Regions from separate parts of the Mesorhizobium sp. M0306 genome, predicted to be linked through region 4. Evidence: predicted binding sites of a transcription regulator. Region 4 holds the regulator's gene; each other region holds the start of a gene.

Region 1 (4,911 bases), on a different contig from region 4:
GACTAGGTCGACATGCAGCCAGACCCAGCCGTCCGCTGAGGCCAGCGCGGGTTCTATGTCTCGGGGCGCCAGCGGTTCGGGAGCTTTGCCGGGAGCGGCATGATAGGCCCAGACCAGCCCAGGAGTATGGTGCTGATCGTCCGCGGCGAGCAATGTCAGATGCGATGCGTCATTCATGGCCGGCCGAAACGATGCACGTTCAGATGATCCGGGCGGCGCCGCGACATTCTGGTCAAACCCTGCCCCCGCTCAGAATACCTGGCGGAAGATGACGAACAGCACGAAGGCAAGACAGATGGAGGCCGGAAGGGTCAGTATCCAGGCCATCAGCATGTTGCGCACCGTCGACCATTGCAGGCCCGAACCATTCGCCGCCATGGTGCCGGCAACGCCCGACGACAGCACATGGGTGGTTGAGACCGGCAGGCCGAGATAGTCGGCCGATGCGATCGTCGCCATCGCGACAAGCTCGGCGGACGCGCCCTGGCCGTAGGTCAGATGGCTTTTGCCGATCTTCTCGCCGACGGTGACGACGATGCGCTTCCAGCCGACCATGGTGCCGAGGCCGAGCGCCAGCGCGATGGCGACCTTGACCCAGAGCGGGATGAACTTCGTCGCGTTGTCGACGGCCTTATGATAGGTCGTCACCGCCTTCAGGTCGTCTGCCTGCATCGGCAGCAGCTTCCTCTTGTCGATCAGCTTCAGCGCTTCACCGATAAGATAGATGTTGTTGCGGGCGTTGCTGACCAGCGTTGTCGGCAGCTTTTCCACGGACGGATAGGGCGACAACATGGCGCTGGTGTCGTGGATGAAGCTCTGCAGGGCAGGCGTGGTCTCGTCCTTCCAGGTCTTGGTGCGAACGGCGTCGCCGACCACGGTCGCCGCGTCGGTCACAGCGACGCCGGGCTTGACGTATTTGCCGAGTACCGTTTCGACCTGGGTCGCCGCGGATTTGTAAGCTTCGAGATAGTTCACGTCCGGTGTGCGGTTGAGCGCGAAGGCGGTCGGCACCACGCCGATCAGGATGAGCATGATGAGGCCCATGCCCTTTTGCCCGTCATTGGAGCCGTGGGCAAAGCTCACGCCGGTGCAGGTGAAGATAAGCAGCGCGCGAATCCACAGTGGCGGCGGAGCGCTCGACTTGGGCGCCTCGTAGAGCTCGCGGTTCCTGACCAGCAGCTTCATCACCAGAAGCAGCAGCGCGGCCAGGCCGAATCCGACCAGCGGCGAGATCAGAAGCGACAGGCCGACATTGGATGCCTGTGACCAGTCGACGCCGCTAGTGACGGAGCCGGCCGGGGCCATGAACTGGTTGGCGAGACCGACGCCGATGATCGAACCGATCAGCGTGTGCGAGCTCGAGGCAGGCAGGCCGAGATACCAGGTTCCGAGGTTCCACATGATCGCTGCGACCAGCAGCGCGAAAACCATGGCTAGCCCCGCGCTCGAGCCGACCTGAAGGATCAGCTCGACCGGCAGCAGCGATATGATGCCGAAGGCGACCGCTCCGCTGGCGGTAAGCACGCCGAGGAAGTTGAAGAAGCCGGACCACATCACCGCAAGCTCGGCCGGCATGGAATGCGTGTAGATCACGGTTGCCACCGCATTGGCGGTGTCGTGAAAACCGTTGACGAATTCGAAGCCGAGCGCGATCAGCAGCGCCAGGCCAAGCAGGATCCACGGCACCGCGACGGTGCTGGTCAGGTCCTGGCTGAGCGCGTAGCCGACATAGGCAAGGCCGCCCAGAACAATGACGGCAAAGGCCGGCAGAAACCATTTGCCGGTGCCGCTTGGCCGGTCGAGCGGATGCTCCGGCCTTGGAATTCCTGCCTCGCTTGAAACAATATCGACCATACCCACTCCTCCTGCGTTGCAGCAAAGAATGGGAGGACGCTATGTCGGCACAATGAAGCCTGTGTGACGGCAGGCACTTTGGGTCGACGCAAACGGGCGATCGAAGCGACCGAGGCAACTGAACCCGGCCGGCGCATTCCTGGACTATTCCGCGATCTCCAGCAGCGTCGATATCAGCAGCCGGCGCTCTTCGGCGGAGAGAATGTCCGAACCGAACAGGTTCATGCTGCGAAGCCCTTCGATGGCGAGATAGCAGACCAGCAGCGCCCTGAGGTTAGGAGTCTCCCCCTTCAGCCGCTGGAACAGCTGCCGCCTGAACGATTTTATTGGCGTCAGGAAATCGGGATCCTCGGCAATCGCCGAAAAAATCCAGGACGCAGACGGTTTCGACTCCTCCGCATGCTCGGCCGAAAGCCTGATATAGGCCGCAAGCGGGCTCTCACCGCTGACACCGTTGGTGCGGGCGGCCTCAAGCGCCTGTTGGAACGCACTGAGGTAATCCTCCACCAGCGCCTGCATCAATTTCGCCTTGGTCGGGAAATTGTAGAGAAGACCACCTTTCGACACGCCGGCACGGCTGGCGACCGCATCCAGCGAAAGGCTGCCAGGACCCGTCTCGCGCGCCACGTCGGCGGCGGCGGCGAGAATCTTCTCGCGCGAATTTGCTCTGCGGGCCTTCATCAAGCGTTCCCCATTCATTAGCTTAGGCGGAATTGACAAGACCGTCCAGACGGTACAGTAAGATCGCCGTCATTTGAAATTGGGACCAGTCACAGGTATGTGTTCCGGTCGTCCGACCGTTATGCTGGGCCATGGCCGAGGGGACTGTTCGTGATCAAGCGCTTCATCATCGCCTTCATTCTGCTCGTGCTGGTGTGCGGCGGCATCGTCGGCTTCAACCTGTTTCGCGACAATGCGATCAAACAGTTCTTCGCCACCATGAAGCCGCCGGCCGCGACCGTGTCGACGGTCATCGTCAAACCGATGTCCTGGACGCCCGGCATCGAGGCGATCGGCACTGTCAGTGCCGTGCGCGGCGTCGACCTCACGGTCGAAACGGCGGGCATCGTCAAGGACATCCTGTTCCATGCCAATCAGAAGGTCGCCGCCAACGCCGTGCTGCTGCAGCTCGACGATGAAGTCGAGCGAGCCGATCTCGTGGCGTCGAAGGCGCAAGCCACATCCGACCAGACGACGCTGATGCGCGCTCTCGAGCTGCAGAAGCGCGGGGTCGGCACCGACGCTACGCTCGACACGGCGCAGGCCGCGGCATCGGTCTCCGCCGCGCAGGTAAACAAGCTGCAAGCGGTGCTCGACCAAAAGCAGTTGACGGCCCCCTTCAAGGGTACCGTCGGTATTCCGAAAATCGACCTTGGCCAGTATCTCACACCCGGCACCGCTGTGGTGACCTTGCAGGACTTGGATACGATGCGTGTCGATTTCACCGTGCCGGAGCAGCAGCTTCCGCAGCTGAAGATCGGACAGACGGTGCGGCTGGGCGTCGGCGGCGGCGACATGCCGTTCGCCGGTAGCATCCGCGGTATCGATCCGAAGATCGACCCGACCAGCCGACTGGTGACGGTGAGGGCGGAGGTCGGCAATCCGGAAGGCAAGCTGACGCCCGGCCAGTTCGTCCAGGTGCGCGTCGAACTGCCCGAGGAGAACGACGTGCTGGCGCTGCCGCAGACGGCACTGACCTCCAGCCTGTACGGCGACTTCGTCTTCGTGGTGCGCCCGGCCAAATCCGCCGAAGCCAACGGCGCGGCTCCCGAGGCAAAGCCGGAAGAAAAGCCGGCTGCAGATGCTGCCAAGCCCGCAGCCGAAGCACCCGCGGCAAAACCCGAAGAAAAGCCGGCCGCTACCCCAGCCAAACCCGCAGCGGAAGACAAGCCGGCAGCGGAAGAACAGAAGCCGCAGCTCGTGCTAGCCCAGGTGTTCGTCAAGCCAGGCCGCCGCAACGCCGGCCTAGTCGAGATACTGCAGGGTATCGAGCCCGGCGACGAAGTCGTTACCGCCGGCCAGAACCGGCTCTCCAACGGCATGTCCGTTGCCGTCGACAACACGATCGATCCGAGCAAGCCAGGGAACCAGCAGGCAGCCCAGCAATGAGCTTTTCCGACCTCTTCATCCGCCGCCCGGTCCTTTCGACCGTGCTTGCCTGCATGATCCTGCTTCTGGGTTTTCAGGGCATTTTCAACCTTTCGATCCGGCAGTATCCAGAGGTTGAAGAAACGGCCATCACGATCACCACGGCCTATCCCGGCGCCAGCGCCGACCTAATCCAGGGGTTCATTTCCGCGCCGATCGCGCGTGCCGTCGCTTCGACCGAAAACATCGATTATGTCACGTCGTCGAGCCGGCCGTCCTCCAGCACCGTGACAGTGCAGATGAAGCTCGGCTCCGACCCCGACGTCGCGCTGAACGAAGTCTTGTCGAAGGTTCAGAGCGTTCGCGGCGATCTGCCGGACGAAACCAAAGACCCGGTGATCGTCAAGGGCACCGGCCAGCAGTTCGCGATGATGTACATCTCGATGCAGAACCCGAACATGACGCCGGAACAGCTCACCGAATATATCGAGCGTGTCGTGCGGCCGCGTATCTCGACGGTCGAAGGTGTTGCGGACGTGCAGATTTTCGGCGCCGCCGAATATTCGATGCGTGTCTGGATCGACCCGATCAAACTGGCGGCGCGCGGCGTGACGGCGGCGGAAGTGCTGACCGCCATCAACGAATCGAATTTCCTCTCCGCGCCCGGCGATACCGAAAACGAATATGTGGCTTCCTCGATCACGGTTCGCTCGACCCTGCAGACGCCGGAGGCTTTCGCTGCCCTTCCGCTCCGCTCGAAAGACGGCAATGTGGTGAGGCTGCGCGACGTGGCCCGCGTCGAACTCGCCGCGGCGAGCACCGACACCAGGGTCACCTTCAACGGGAAGCCCGGCATCTTTCTCGCCATCTTTCCGACGCCGGCCGCCAATCCGCTGACCACCGCGGCGGCGATCCACAAGATTGTGCCGACCATCCAGGAGACGCTGCCGCTCGGCATGACGATCGAGA
Region 2 (4,911 bases), on a different contig from region 4:
TCCCTGGTCTCGTCGATGCCGAAGGCGGCGAACGCCTTGCCGGTCCACTCGACAAGCTCATGCGCGTGGTCGACCGAGCGCGAGCGCAGGCGGGCAAGCTCTTCCGCCGCCGAGATCAGCGGATCGGCTTTCTGCTCGGCCTTGTCGAGCAGCGAATAGAGAAAGCCCTCGCGCACGCCCAGCGCCGAGACGATGATCTTCGAGGGCTGCATCGCCGCCATGATCTCCTGCAGCACGATGGCGCCGTAGGGCAGCAGCGAGCGGCGGTTCTTGGAGACGCCCTCGATGCCTTTGATCTTATCGATCTCGGCCTTGGCGACCTGCCGAAGGAAGTTTGCGGCGCTTTCGATGCCGATCTCGTAATGGTGCATGACGCCGAGCGGGTAGTTGGTCATTTCCATGTGCAGCCGGGCGAGGTTTCGCCAGGTGCCGCCGACCGTGTAGAAGGCCCTGCCCTGCCCGCCCTTCAGCAGCTTCGCCCGCGCCAGTTGCTCGCGCGTGATCCTAGCCGCCTGGGTCAGCGAGTTCTTCGCCATGTCCTGCAGGCGCAAGCCGCCCAACGGCAGCGTGATGCCGTCACCGATCGTCTCACCATCGATATCGATCAGTTCGAGGCTGCCGCCGCCAAGGTCGCCGGCAATGCCGTTGGCCGGGTGGAAACCGGAGATGACGCCGAGTGCCGAATAATGGGCTTCCTCGCGGCCGCTCAGCACCTGGATCTCGGTCTTGAGCACGTCCTCGGCGCGGTGGATGAAGTCGGGGCCGTTGACGGCCTCGCGAGCGGCGGCGGTCGCCAGCACATACATGCGCTCGGCGCCGGCCTGGTCGGAAAGCGCGTGGAAGCGGCGGAACTCTTCCATCGAGCGCGTCACCGCCTCGGGATCGAGCTTTCCGGTCGAAACGATGCCGCGGCCGAGGCCGGCCAGCATCTTTTCGTTGAAAAGCAAGGTCGGCGAGCGCGCCAACCCCTCATAGATGACAAGACGGATCGAGTTCGACCCGATATCGATGATGGACAGCGGTCGGCGGTCCTGCAGCCGGCCCTGGGACGCTGAAATCATCAGCCCGTCGCTGCGTTCTGTTTCTTGCGGCGCTTGAACTGCGCGATGCGCTTGGGGGCATGCGACTTCAACGCATCGCCCCGTCCGGACAGGCTCGGATTGGTCATGAAATATTCCTGCGCGTTGAACGGTTCCTCGCCCTCCTCCAGCACAACGCGCCGGGAGGTTCCGTCAGCCAATACGTCGAAACTTTGCTGGTTGTCCATGATGTTGCCGAGCATGATCTGGCCGAGCACCTGCTCATGCACAGTTGGATTGGTGATCGGCACCATGGTCTCGACGCGGCGGTCGAGATTGCGCGGCATCAAATCGGCCGAGGAGATGTAGACGATCGCCCCGTCCGATGGCAGGCCGTGGCCGTTGCCGAAGCAGTAGATGCGGCTGTGCTCGAGGAAGCGGCCGACGATCGACTTCACCCTAATGTTCTCCGACAGGCCGGGCACCTGCGGCCTCAGGCAGCAGATGCCGCGCACGACGAGATCGATCTCGACGCCGGCACGGCTGGCGTCATAAAGCGCATCGATGATGATCGGATCGACCAGCGCATTCATCTTCATCCAGATGCGAGCCGGCCTGCCATCCAGCGCATGGCCGATCTCGTCCGAAATGTGCTTGAGAATGCGGTTGCGCAGCGTGAACGGCGATATGGCCAGCCGCATCTGCTCGGCCGGCTCGGCATAGCCGGTGATGAAGTTGAACAATTGCGCGACATCGCGCGCGATCGTCGGGTCGGTGGTGAAGAAGGACAGGTCGGTGTAGATGCGTGCGGTGACCGGGTGGTAGTTGCCGGTGCCGAGATGCACGTAATTGCGTAGCCTGCCGTCCTCGCGCCGCACCACCAGCGACATTTTCGCGTGGGTCTTGAGCTCGAGGAAACCGAAGACAACCTGGACGCCGGCGCGCTCGAGGTCGCGGGCCCAGCGGATGTTGGCCTCCTCGTCGAAACGCGCCTTGAGCTCGACCAGCGCCGTCACCGACTTGCCGGCCTCGGCGGCGTCGACCAGAGCGCGTACGATCGGGCTATCGTTGGAGGTGCGGTAGAGCGTCTGCTTGATCGCCACCACTTCCGGATCGGCCATCGCCTGGCGCAGGAACTGCACCACCACGTCGAAGGATTCGTAAGGGTGGTGGACGATGATGTCCTTCTCGCGGATGGCGGCAAAGCAATCGCCGCCGTGCTCACGGATGCGCTCGGGGAAGCGCGGATTGTAGGGCGTGAACTTCAGATCGTCGCGGGCGACGGCGACGATCTCCGAGATCTGGCTAAGCGCCAGCGGCCCGGTAAGCACGCTGATGCGGCTTGCCGAGACGCCAAGCTCACCGGCGACGAAGTCGCGCAGTTCGGACGGCATCAGCCTGTCGAACTCGATGCGGATGACCGAGCCGCGGCGGCGACGCTTCAGCGCCGTCTCGAACAGCCGCACCAGATCTTCGGATTCTTCCTCGACCTCGATATCGCTGTCACGGATGATGCGGAACGTGCCGGAGCCCTTGACCTCGTAGCCGGGGAACAGCTTGCCGATGTAGAGACTGACCGCCTCTTCGAGCGGAACGAAGCGGACGTGATGCTTGCGATCCGGCAAGCGGATGAAGCGCCTCAGCGCCACCGGCAGGCGCAAAAGCGCGCTCATTTCCTCGCCGTTCTTGCGGTGGCGCAATTGCAGCGCCATCGAGAAACCGAGATTGGGAATGAACGGAAACGGATGCGCTGGGTCGATCGACAGGGGCGTCAGCACCGGAAACACCTGCTCCTGGAAATGGTCCTCGAGCCAGGTCTTCTCGTCCTTGGTCAGGGCATCGCGGGTGATGCTCTCGATGCCTTCCTTGTTGAGCAACAGCATCAGCGCCGAAAGGCTGTTCTGCTGGTCCTCCTGCAGGCGCTCTACCTCGCGCAGCAACTGTTCGAGCTGCTGCTCGGGGGTGCGCCCGTCCGGGCTCTTCAGCACGATGCCTTCGCGCACCTGGCCGGCAAGACCCGCGACGCGGACCATGAAGAACTCGTCGAGATTGGCTGCCGATATCGACAGGAAGCGAACGCGCTCGAGCAGCGGATGATTGGCGTTCAGCGATTCCTCGAGCACGCGGCGGTTGAATTGCAGCCAGGAAAACTCGCGGTTGACGAAGCGGTCAGGATTGCCGCCTTCGCGGCTCGCAGCCTCGATGGTGATGAATTCGTTCTGCACCGGCTTCAGTTCGTTCATAGTTCCTGCTCTTCTCACACCCGTCCGCGGATTACGGTGTTAACCGGCTTAACTTATCCTCTGACAGGCTTTTGCGACAGTTTCATTTCATCGATCTTGCAAAGAGACGGGTTATGATCCAGATGCAATCGACAAGATCAGGAGACGACGATGGCAGGCGGTTCCATTCCCCATTTCCAGAACGATGCGGGCTATCCGGCAATCGACATCGGCGTCAAGGAATTCATGTGCACTGGCGCCAATCCGCCTTTCGACCATCCGCATGTATTTCTCGACATGGGCGACGACAATGAAAAGGTCTGCCCCTATTGCTCGACGCTCTATCGATATTCGCCGAAGCTGAAGGCATTGGAAACGCAGCCGCCGGGCTGCCTCTATATCGACCAGGCCGCCTGATTCTTCCGCGACAAGCCTGATGCAGGAAACGCAGTCCCGGCAGGTGGTCATCGCCGGGGCGGGCGTCGCCGGGCTGACCGCGGCACTGGCCTTCGCCGAGCGCGGCTATCGGATAAAACTGTTCGAACAGGCGCAGCACCTCGAGGCTGCCGGCGCCGGCATCCAGCTTTCACCTAACGCGACGCGTATCCTACGGCAGCTCGGCGTACTCGAACGGCTGCTGGCGACGGCGGTGCGGCCGGAGGCGGTCGTGCTCAAGGATGCCGCCACGCTGCGCAAGCTGGCGTGCGTACCGCTTGGCCAGGCCGCAGAAACGCGCTGGGGAGCGCCCTATCTCGTTGCCCACCGCGCCGATCTGCAGTCAGCGCTGATGCAGCGAGTTTCGGAGCAGCCCGGTATCGATCTGATCGCTGGCTCGCGGGTGACCGACATCACAGCCGGACCGAAAGGTGTCGCCGTCACTGCATCGGTTGATGGCGAAACGGTCGAGGCTGGCTGTCTGCTGATCGGCGCCGATGGCGTCTGGTCGTCAGTGCGAGAAACACTTGCCCGCAAGGCGGCCGAATTCGGTAGGAGCCGGTTTTCGGGCGAGCTTGCCTGGCGCGCCACGGTGGCCGCCGACAGCCCCGCCGGACAAACCTTTGCAGCGATCGGTGCGGCCGATTGCGTTACCGCCTTCCTCTATCCCGGCTTCCATATGGTCGCCTATCCGGTCAGCCGTGGCACTGCCTTCAATCTCGCTGCCTTCACCAGGGGCAAGCGCATCGCCGAGGGCTGGTCGGGGCATGCCGATCCCACCAGCCTCTCAAGCGCCATGCGCGGTGCCGCGCCGGCGCTGGTCCGTCTGGCGAGCGAGGCCGCGCCGTGGACGGCATGGCCGATCCACACCGTCGAGCAGCGGCGGTGGACGACGCCGGAAGGCATCGCGCTGATTGGCGATGCGGCGCATGCGATGACGCCGTTTGCCGCACAGGGCGCGGCGATGGCGATCGAGGACGCGGCGACGCTTGCCGGCTTCGTTGCCGCTTCGCCGGCCGATCTTGAGGGGGCGCTTACCGCCTGGGAACAGGCGCGGCGGCCGCGCGTCGCCCAGGTCGCCCGCCGCGGCGCCGTCAACCGCCTCGCCTGGCACGCGGCCGGGCCGGTGGCGATGGCCCGCAACCTGTTCCTGGCGATGCGCTCACCCGAAAAACTCGCCGCCGATCTCGACTGGCTCTATGGCTGGCGAGCGCTGGAAACCTCGGACAGCGTAT
Region 3 (4,911 bases), on a different contig from region 4:
AGATGCTCGCCCTGGCATTGCTCACCAAGCCTGGCCCATTCACGCTCGAAGCCTTGAGCCTGGGCGATTTTTGGGGTGTGAAAATCGAGGGCAGGCTTGCGGCGATGGCCGGCGAGCGCATGAAGCAACCCGGCTATACCGAACTCAGCGGGGTATGCTCACATCCGGAATTTCGGGGCGGCGGCCTGGGCAAGCTGCTGTCCCTGTTCGTGGCAAACCGGATAGTGGCGCGCGGCGAAGTTCCCTATCTCCACGCCTATGCCAGCAACGCCACGGCCATAGGACTATACAAGTCCATTGGCTTCAGGTTGCGAAGCACAATGAATGTGGCCGTGGTTCAGCGCACCGAATAATTCGTCGGCGCATGATGGGCAGCATGGATGCGTGTATCAGGAAAGGAAGGATTTCGTATCGCCGAAATCCTTCCTTGAGACTGCAAGACCTGGCTGCGCGTCAGACCGCGATCTTGCCGCCACCTTGCCTGGTGATGGCAACGACCGCCGGGCGCACCGGGATGTCCGGCTTGAAGTCGGGCCAGCGGGTCGACAAATCCTCATAATAGGATGGACGGCCGAAAGCCTCCCAGTCCTCGCCGCCGTCGCCCGGATGCTGGACGGCAACGAAGGCGGTCTGGTCGTCCGGCGCAAACAACGGGCCGCACATTTCGGCGCCTATCGGCACACGGAAGAACAGCTTTGATGTGGCCCTTGCCGGCCCTTCCGTGTCGACCGCCCACAGACCGTCGGTGCGGCCAGTGGCCTTCGGGCCCTGGCCGTCGGTAGCAACCCAGAGGCGGCCGGCCGAATCGACCGCGCAATTGTCCGGCATGCCGAACCAGCCATTGGCCGTGGTTGCGGTCGAGAAGGTGGCGCCGACAGCGGCAACCGAGGGATCACCGCATTTCAAGAGCACCTCCCACTTGCCCTTGGTGGCAGTGAAATCGCCGCCGTCCTCGACGATCTCGATGATGTGGCCAAAGGCATTTTCGGCACGCGGGTTGGCGGCGTCGACCTGATCGGCCTTGCGCTTCGAATTGTTGGTCAGCATGACATAGACCTTGCCGTTGGCGGCATTGGGCTGGATGTCTTCCGGACGGTCCATCTTGGTGGCGCCGAGCAGGTCGGCGGCGCGGCGCGTTTCGATCAGCACGTCGGCCTGGCTGGCAAAGCCGTTCTCCGCCGTCAGCGGCCCTTGGCCGAAGACGATCGGCAACCATTCGACCGAACCGTCCTCGGCAAACTTGCCGACATGCAAGGTGCCATCGTCGAGCAAATCCTTGTTTCCAGCGCGGTCGTCCGGGTTGAATTTGCCTGTGGTGACGAACTTATAGACGTAGTCGAAGCGCTCGTCGTCGCCGAGATAGAAGACGACACGGCCATCCTTGGCGACGATCGACTCGGCGCCCTCATGCTTGAAGCGGCCCATCGCGGTGCGCTTCCTCGGCACCGAAGTCGGATCCTGAACGTCGACCTCGACGATCCAGCCGAAGCGGTTCGGCTCGTTTGGCTCCTTGCCGATGTCGAAACGGTCGTAATGCGCTGCCCATTCATAGGCACCTTCGGGAATGCCGAGGCGCTTGTAATTGGCGGCTTCCTTATGGCTCTGCGGCAGCTCGCCCGAGAAATAGCCGTGGATGTTCTCCTCGGCCATGACATAGGTGCCCCATGGCGTGACGCCGCCGGCGCAGTTGTTGACAGTGCCGATGACTTTGGTGCCGCTCGGGTCGGCGCTGGTCTTGACGCGGTCGTGGCCGGCGACGGGGCCGGAGAGCTCGATCTCGGTGTTGGAGGTGATGCGGCGGTTGAGCTTGCCGTCGCGAACGACCTGCCATTTGCCTGATATCTTGCGGACCTCGACAATGGTGCCGCCATGCGCGGTCATCTCGACGTCGACTTGTTCCTTGCTGAGAGGCGCCTGCTTGGCTTTGCCGTCGACGATGGTGACGAGGCCCGAAAACATCAGGTGCGGATTGGTGTATTCGTGGTTGACCACCAGCAGGCCGTGCTCGGCCGAGCCGTCGATCGGGATATAGCCGACATAGTCGTTGTTGTAGCCGAATTGTCTGGCCTGGGCCTCCGCCGACTGTTTTGTCGGATCGAATTCCGGCGAATCGGCGAACAGCGGATCGCCCCAGCGCAGCAGCACATCGGCGTCATAGCCGGGTGCGACGTGATGCTTGTCGTCGATGCCGGCCTCGAGCTCGTCGAAAGCGAAGGCGGAGCCTTCGGCGGCGCGGGCGTTGTCGGCGGTGATCAGCGCCAGCGGGCTGACGGTAGCGGCTATGGCCGAGACGGCAAGCGAGCCCTTGAGGAAGCCGCGGCGCGAGAACCGCGCGGCGATGATTTCACCCATGGTGCGGTTGTCGGTGGGATTGGCTCCTGGCCCGTCGTTTTCCTCGAGCAGGCTGGTGCGGAAATGGGCGTCAGGGGAGCGATGTTCGGTCATAGGGGCATGCCTCTGGCTGGATGGATTGCTGGAGCGTGTTGCCTGGCCAGTCCGGTATCGCCGGCAGGTCACAGTTTGATGACATGCCGGCTAATTACCACTGCGATTTTGTATCCAGCATCGGCCCCGCTTGACCGCGACCGGCGCTTCGGAAACAAGAGCTGCGGTGGGCGTAGGACCGCATCGGGAGGAACAAAAAGTGAGTTTCTGGGGACTTGGGCAGCTCTGCGTTTCGACGGTGATCTTCCTGCTGGCGGCGATGGCTGCCAAACAGTGGGGGCTGGCGCCGAGCCTCGGCAAGATCGTGCTGACGTTGGCGCTCTATTCGCTCGGCAATCTGATCATGCTGAGGCTGATCCGTGAATTCGGCATGTCGGTGTCGTTCAGCCTGTCAGCGGTGATCCAGCTGGTGTCGGTGAATGTGGTGGCGCTGGTCTTCTTCGGCGAGCGCGTCAATGCCTTGCAGGCGACCGGCATTGTGCTTGCCATCGCAGCTGTGGCGCTGATCACGCTCGGGCCCTATCTGCAAAGGCTGTAACTGCGATCGGGCCGATGAAGAAGACCGCAAGCAGACTGCGCAACTGGCTGGAGTTCCCGGTTCTGCTGGCCGGGCTGATCATTGCCGGCGGGCTGTGGGGGTTCGAGGAGCTGATGGAGATGGCGCGGGCCACCACGCCGCATGCCTTCGATACCGAAATCCTGCTCGCCTTCCGCAAGGCCGGCCAGCCCGACAATCCGATCGGACCGGCGTGGCTGGAAGGAGCGATGCGCGACATCACCAGCCTCGGCAGCGCCAGCGTGTTGGTCCTGATTACCGCGGCAATGATCGTCTATCTGCTCCTCATACGCAGGCCAGGCGCGGCGCTTCTCATGTTCGTCGCGGTAGCGGGTGGCCAGGTCCTGTCAAGCGTGCTCAAGTTCGATATAGACCGGCCGCGCCCCGATCTGGTCTCGCATCTCGCCGACGTGGCATCGCTTTCGTTTCCGAGCGGCCACGCCATGCTGTCGGCGGTAACATATTTGACGCTGGGCAGCATGGCGGCGCGGTTTTTGCCCGGGCGGACAACGAAGATCTATGTGCTCGGGCTGGCGGTGCTGACGACGGTGGTGGTCGGCATCAGCCGCATCTATCTCGGCGTCCACTGGCCGTCCGACGTATTGGCCGGCTGGTGCGCCGGCTTTGCCTGGGCGATGCTGTGCTGGCTTGCGGCCCGGTTCCTGCAGCGACGGCTCGGGCGGGCCGGCGGCACCTGACTCATGTCAGTCGATTTGCGGTCAAATCAGCCTGTTGATCAGGCCATGGCCGCAGCCTGCCAGCAGGAAAACCATCGACAGCAAGGCTGTCGAGGTCGCCAACGCTTTGAATATCTTCACCTGCTCATCCTTTTTGAGTCGTCGCCTGTGAAATCGGGATCGCAATGGATGTCCCGCCAAACGATGTCGTAGCATGCTAGCGCATCGGCTGGCAAAGAGTGCTGCATGTTTCACATATGCAAGATGATGCTTGAACCATCATAATGAAGGTATTATACGTGATACCGCAGATTCAGACGGGGGTTTTGGCCGATGATCACTGCCGCGCAGATGCGTGCCGCGAGGGCGCTGGCCGGCATCGATCAGAAGACGCTCGCCGAGCGCGCCGGGGTTTCGCTTCCAACCATTCAGCGCATGGAAGCGAGCGACGGCGTGGTCCGGGGCGTGGTCGATACGCTGATGAAGGTCATCCAGGCCCTTGAAGAGGCCGGGGTCGAGCTGATCGGCGAGAACCAGGCGAGCGAGCGTGGCGGCAGGGGCGTTCGCCTCAAGCCTGTCACGCCGCAGAACCCGCAGGGCTGATGGTACTGCCGCATCGCCGAAAATCAAATCCGATTTTCGGATAGTCCGATGCGCCGTTCAAAAGTGTTGGAGCGTATCTGTGCGCCCATTTGGACGCACGCCGCTCCAAGTCGCGACGGCGACCGCCGACAGTCCTGCCGACGATCCCGCCGCCTCCTTGGTTTCATGGGGAAGGCACTCGATGGATCAGACCCGGCGGGCAGCGCATCAACCGGCACGCCCGACATTTTCCGAACTGTTCACGCCGAAGCTGGTGACGGTGCTGCGCGAGGGCTATACGCTCGCGCACTTCAAGGCCGATGCCATTGCCGGGCTGACTGTCGCCATCGTAGCGCTGCCGCTGTCGATGGCAATTGCCATTGCTTCAGGCGTGACGCCGGAACGCGGGCTCTACACCTCGATCATCGGCGGCTTCCTGGTCTCGGCGCTTGGCGGCAGCCGTTTCCAGATCGGCGGCCCGGCCGGCGCCTTCATTGTGCTGGTGGCTGCGACAGTGGCGCGGGTTGGCGTCGACGGCTTGCTGCTGGCGACGATGATGGCCGGCCTGTTCCTGCTTGCCATCGGCTATCTCAGGCTTGGCACCTACATCAAGTTCATCCCCTATCCAGTGACCGTCGGCTTCACCGCCGG
Region 4 (4,911 bases):
AACCGCATCTATGAGCTCTACCCGAAACAGACAGCCGAGGGCCAGGTGCTGCTCGACGGCCAGAACATTCTCGACCGGTCGCAGGATCTCAACCTCCTGAGGACCAAGATCGGCATGGTGTTCCAGAAGCCGACACCGTTCCCGATGTCGATCTACGAGAACATCGCCTTCGGCGTCAGGCTCTATGAGAATCTCGGCAAGTCCGAGATGGACGGCCGCGTCGAACAGGCATTGAAGCGCGCCGCGCTGTGGAGCGAGGTCAAGGACAAGCTCAACGCCAGCGGCTTGAGCCTGTCCGGCGGCCAGCAGCAGCGGCTCTGTATCGCCCGCACCGTGGCCGTGAAGCCGGAAGTCATTCTGCTCGACGAACCGGCTTCGGCGCTCGACCCGTTGTCGACGGCCAAGATCGAGGAACTGATCGACGAATTGCAAGCCGACTACACGATCGTCATCGTCACTCACAACATGCAGCAGGCGGCGCGCGTGTCGCGCCAGACCGCCTTCATGTATCTGGGTGAGCTGGTCGAGTTCGACCGGACCGAGAAGATCTTCACGTCGCCCCGCGAGAAGCGCACGCAGGACTACATCACCGGCCGCTTCGGCTGAGCCGTTCCGATCATGCATATGAGGACAGGACCATGGGCGAACACACAGTCGCTTCTTTCGACGAGGATCTCGAGCAGATCAGCAAGCTGATCCGCGACATGGCCGACCTCGCCGGTTCGATGGTCGGCGGGGCGACCAAGGCCTTGTTGAATTCCGACAACGTGCTGGCGCAACGCGTCGTTTCCGACGACGCCATCATGGATGCGCGTCAACGCGAACTGGACGATCGCGCCATCACCCTGATCGCCAAACGCCAGCCGATGGCCCACGATCTTCGCCATGTCGTCGGAGCGATCCGTATGGCCGGCGACCTCGAACGCATCGGCGACCTTGCCAAGAACATCGCCAAGCGTGTGAGTGCGGTCGGCCTCAGCGTCACGCCGCGCGACCTGTCGCATTCCATCGACGCGATGGCGCAGCTGGTGCTCATCCAGGTGCAGGGCGTCATTGAGGAATATGCCGCAGGCGATGCGGCCGCGTTGGCCAAGCTGCGTGCCGCAGACGAGCGCATCGACGTCAAATACACGTCCGTGTTCCGCGAGCTCTTGACCTATATGATGGAAGATCCGCGCAACATCACCGCTTGCACGCATCTGCTGTTCTGCGCCAAGAATCTGGAGCGGATCGGCGACCATGTCACCAACATCGCCGAAAATGCGTATTATGTGCTGACCGGCGAGCAATTGCCGGTCAATCGTCCGAAGCAGGACGAAACGACAATGTCCGCGCCGGTGACATGATGGGGGTGCCCAGCCGATGATCGCACCACGCATAATGGTGGTGGAGGACGAGGAGCCGTTGGGTGTGCTGCTCCGCTACAATCTCGAATCCGAAGGCTACCAGGTCGAGGTGGTGACACGCGGCGACGAAGCCGAGATCCGTTTGCAGGAGAATGTGCCTGACCTTCTGGTGCTCGACTGGATGATACCAGCGGTTTCCGGCATCGAGCTCTGCCGCCGGTTGCGGGTGCGCCCCGAAACCGAGCGGCTGCCGATCATCATGCTGACCGCGCGCGGCGAGGAGAGCGACCGGGTGCGCGGTCTTTCGACCGGCGCCGACGACTATCTGGTCAAACCGTTTTCGACACCGGAATTCATGGCCAGGGTCAAGGCGCTGCTGCGCCGCGCCAAGCCTGAAGTGCTGTCCAGCGTGCTGAAGGTCGGCGACATCGTGCTCGATCGCGAATCGCACAGGGTCTATCGCAAGAAGAGCGAGATCAGGCTCGGGCCGACCGAATTCCGGCTGCTCGAGTTCATGATGCGGCATCCGGGCCGCGTCTTCTCGCGCAGCCAGTTGCTCGATAATGTCTGGGGCGAGACGATCTACATCGACGAACGCACAGTGGACGTCCATGTCGGCCGGCTGCGCAAAGCCGTCAACAACGGCCGCATGCCGGATGTCATCCGCACCATCCGCGGTGCCGGTTATGCGATCAGGGAAGATTGACCCGCCTGGTCAGGCTACGTGCTTTCTGACGCCGGGCCTCATTTGCGCGCCCGGCGCGAAAATCTCCTGGTCGACGAAGCTTAACGCCCGCATCGCGCAGCCTTCGCGGATCAGCGGCAATTCGTTTGGTTCGGTGTCGAAGGAGATCGAGCCCGAATGCTGGCCGCCGGCGGTCTGGGCGATGGCCTGGCGCAAGGCCGGCTCGATCAGATCGAAGGCGGCGGCACTGGCGCCGACCATCGCGACCGGCGCCGGATCGATCAGCGCGAACAGCGAGCCGAGACCGAAACCCAGCGCTTCGCCGGCCTTGCGGTAGGCCTCGCGTTCCGGCCCATCTTTCTCGCGCGCCCGGGCCGCCAGTGCGCGCATGTCGGCGTCGCTGACGTCGGCGATGGGTTCGCTGTCTTCGCTCATCTGCCTGGCGTTGCGCCAGATGGCATAGTTGCCGGCATAGGCCTCGATGCAGCCGCGCCGCCCGCAACGGCAGAGCGCGCCGCCCGGACGATGGATCATGTGGCCAAACTCGCCGCCCGAGGAATGCGTGCCGGTGAACAGCTCGCCCTTCAACACCAGCCCCATGCCGATGCCGTGCGAAAGCAGGATGGCGATGAAGTCGTCACGATAGCGATCCGGATCGCGCCAGCGCAAAGCCACCGCCATCATGTTGCAATCGTTCTCCACCGTGGCCGGGATGCCGAATTCGTCTTCCAGCATGTCGGCAAAGGCGATGTCGGTCTGCGGCGTGATCGGCGACCACAGCATGGCGCGTGCAGGGGAGTCGGTAATGCCCTGAATCGCCAGGGCGATGCGGGCGACACTGCGGACGTCAAGGTCTGGATCCTGCAGCCGGCGCCGGACGACGGCCATGCATTCACGGATCAGCTCGTCGCGCGGCATGGTCAGCGTGTCCAGCCGGCGCTGTTCCTCGGCGACCACCTGTCCCGCATAGTTGATGATGGCGGCCGACAGGAAATTCAGCGACAACACCACGGTCAGCACCGCCGCCGCTTCCGGGTTGAGGGCGAGGCCGACCTGCGGACGACCGCGTTTCAACGAAACGGGCTCGCTTGCCTTGCTCTCGGCGAGGATGCCTTCCCGTATCAGGTCGGAGGAGATCGCCGATATGGTCGAATGGCTGAGGCCGGTGGCTGCGGCGATCTCCGTACGCGATGGCTGGCCAACCCGGCGGACTGCCGAGATCACCATCGCCCGGTTGCGCCGGCGCAAATCGTCATGGCGGATTCCGACCGACATCGTTTTGCTTTCCTCCCGGTTGCCGCGGCCGCTCATGAACCGGAAGCCGTCGGTAATGTCCGACAAATAGTGTCGGATGCAGGCAAATAGTGTCAGATGCAGGTGGCGCTGTCATCGTTTATTCCGACGCTCGAAAAAACTCTCAGACTCATCAAAATCCATCAGAATCGATGTTGACAGCAGCCGGAGATCGGGCCAGTATTTTTTCGAGGCTCGAAAAAATTAGGGGCCTCTAAGCTGGTCTTTGGGCCAATGGTCACGCCGTACGCGGCGCAGGGAGGATATGATGAAGAAATTCACGACCGCCATTCTGGCGGGTGTCGCCATGACGCTGGCGCTGGCGTCGGTGGCGCAGGCTAAAGACAAGGTCATCGGCGTTTCCTGGTCGAACTTCCAGGAAGAGCGCTGGAAGACCGACGAGGCCGCAATGAAGGCGGCCATCGAGGCCGCCGGCGACAAGTATATTTCCGCCGACGCACAGTCCAACCCCGGCAAGCAGCTCACCGACGTCGAGAGCCTGATCTCGCAGGGCGCCAACGCACTGATCATCCTGGCGCAGGACGCCTCGGCCGTCGGGCCGGCCGTGCAAAAGGCGCTGGACGAAGGTATTCCGGTTGTCGGCTACGACCGGCTGATCGAGAACAAGGACGTCTTCTACCTGACCTTCGACAACAAGGAAGTCGGCCGCATGCAGGCCCGCGAAGTGTTCAAGGTGAAACCGGAAGGCAACTACGTCTTCATCAAGGGCTCGGGCGCCGATCCGAATGCCGATTTCCTGTTTGCCGGTTCGATGGAAGTACTGAAGGACGCAATAGACAGCGGCAAGATCAAGAATGTCGGCGAGGCCTATACCGACGGCTGGCTGCCGGCCAACGCCCAGAAGAACATGGAACAGTTCCTGACCGCGAACGACAACAAGGTCGATGCAGTGGTCGCGGCCAATGACGGTACTGCCGGCGGCGTCGTCGCCGCATTGACGGCGCAAGGGCTGGCCGGATCTGTTCCGGTTTCGGGCCAGGACGGCGACCACGCCGCGCTGAACCGCATCGCGCTCGGCACGCAGACCGTGTCGGTGTGGAAGGATGCGCGCGAGCTCGGCAAGAACGCCGCCGAGATCGCCTCGCAACTGGCCGACGGCAAGCAGATGACCGACATTGCCGGCGTGAAGGATTTCACCACGCCCGGCGGCAACACCGTAAAATCCCTGTTCCTGACCCCGGTCGCCATCACCAAAGATAACCTCAACGTCGTCATCGATGCCGGCTGGATCAAGAAAGAAGAGGTCTGCGCGGGTGTGGCGGCGGGCACTGTTGCGGTCTGCAACTGACCCGACGTTTCCGAGAAGTCCGAACGCCGCGGCCGCTCGCCGCGGCGTTTTTTCAACAAGAGTTGTTTTTCCGCTTCCGGCGGATAACTTCTAGGCTGCTTCCGGCATCCGCGGCAGACGGCAACCCGGCGGGAGAAACATAATGACCGACACGACTTCCAACACGCCGGTCGACAGCTCGACCGCAGACCGGGCGCGGGAATCCGAGCTCGGCATCGTTGCCCGATTTCTCAAGGCAACCGAACTCGACACGCGCATGCTCGGCATGGTCGGCGCGC

The links. The regulator PhoB, encoded in region 4, activates phosphate uptake and scavenging genes when phosphate is short. The targets are predictions, from matches to a motif close to TGTCATNNANCTGTCAT.
Region 1: NKI95_RS17495 (inorganic phosphate transporter) is a predicted target of PhoB. The motif match lies at 1,907-1,923, and genes of this name have one in related genera.
Region 2: NKI95_RS15160 (RNA degradosome polyphosphate kinase) is a predicted target of PhoB. The motif match lies at 3,336-3,352, and genes of this name have one in related genera.
Region 3: NKI95_RS09145 (PhoX family protein) is a predicted target of PhoB. The motif match lies at 2,513-2,529, and genes of this name have one in related genera.

The regions. Positions count from the first base shown of each region.
Region 1 is NZ_JAMYRY010000011.1:65,591-70,501, reverse strand. Features, by position in the region: gene NKI95_RS17500 (transporter) at 1-177, opposite strand, end outside; gene NKI95_RS17495 (inorganic phosphate transporter) at 250-1,854, opposite strand; gene NKI95_RS17490 (TetR/AcrR family transcriptional regulator) at 1,999-2,535, opposite strand; gene NKI95_RS17485 (efflux RND transporter periplasmic adaptor subunit) at 2,686-3,963, shown strand; gene NKI95_RS17480 (efflux RND transporter permease subunit) at 3,960-4,911, shown strand, end outside.
Region 2 is NZ_JAMYRY010000008.1:233,839-238,749, reverse strand. Features, by position in the region: gene ppx (exopolyphosphatase) at 1-1,061, opposite strand, end outside; gene NKI95_RS15160 (RNA degradosome polyphosphate kinase) at 1,061-3,262, opposite strand; gene NKI95_RS15155 (zinc-finger domain-containing protein) at 3,413-3,658, shown strand; gene NKI95_RS15150 (FAD-dependent monooxygenase) at 3,678-4,911, shown strand, end outside.
Region 3 is NZ_JAMYRY010000004.1:105,416-110,326, reverse strand. Features, by position in the region: partial or broken gene NKI95_RS09150 (GNAT family N-acetyltransferase) at 1-353, shown strand, start outside; gene NKI95_RS09145 (PhoX family protein) at 454-2,445, opposite strand; gene NKI95_RS09140 (hypothetical protein) at 2,645-2,983, shown strand; gene NKI95_RS09135 (phosphatase PAP2 family protein) at 2,998-3,699, shown strand; gene NKI95_RS09130 (helix-turn-helix domain-containing protein) at 4,012-4,281, shown strand; gene NKI95_RS09125 (SulP family inorganic anion transporter) at 4,463-4,911, shown strand, end outside.
Region 4 is NZ_JAMYRY010000001.1:731,619-736,529, reverse strand. Features, by position in the region: gene pstB (phosphate ABC transporter ATP-binding protein PstB) at 1-606, shown strand, start outside; gene phoU (phosphate signaling complex protein PhoU) at 639-1,346, shown strand; gene phoB (phosphate regulon transcriptional regulator PhoB) at 1,363-2,052, shown strand; gene NKI95_RS03765 (ROK family protein) at 2,062-3,306, opposite strand; gene xylF (D-xylose ABC transporter substrate-binding protein) at 3,593-4,633, shown strand; gene NKI95_RS03755 (sugar ABC transporter permease) at 4,776-4,911, shown strand, end outside.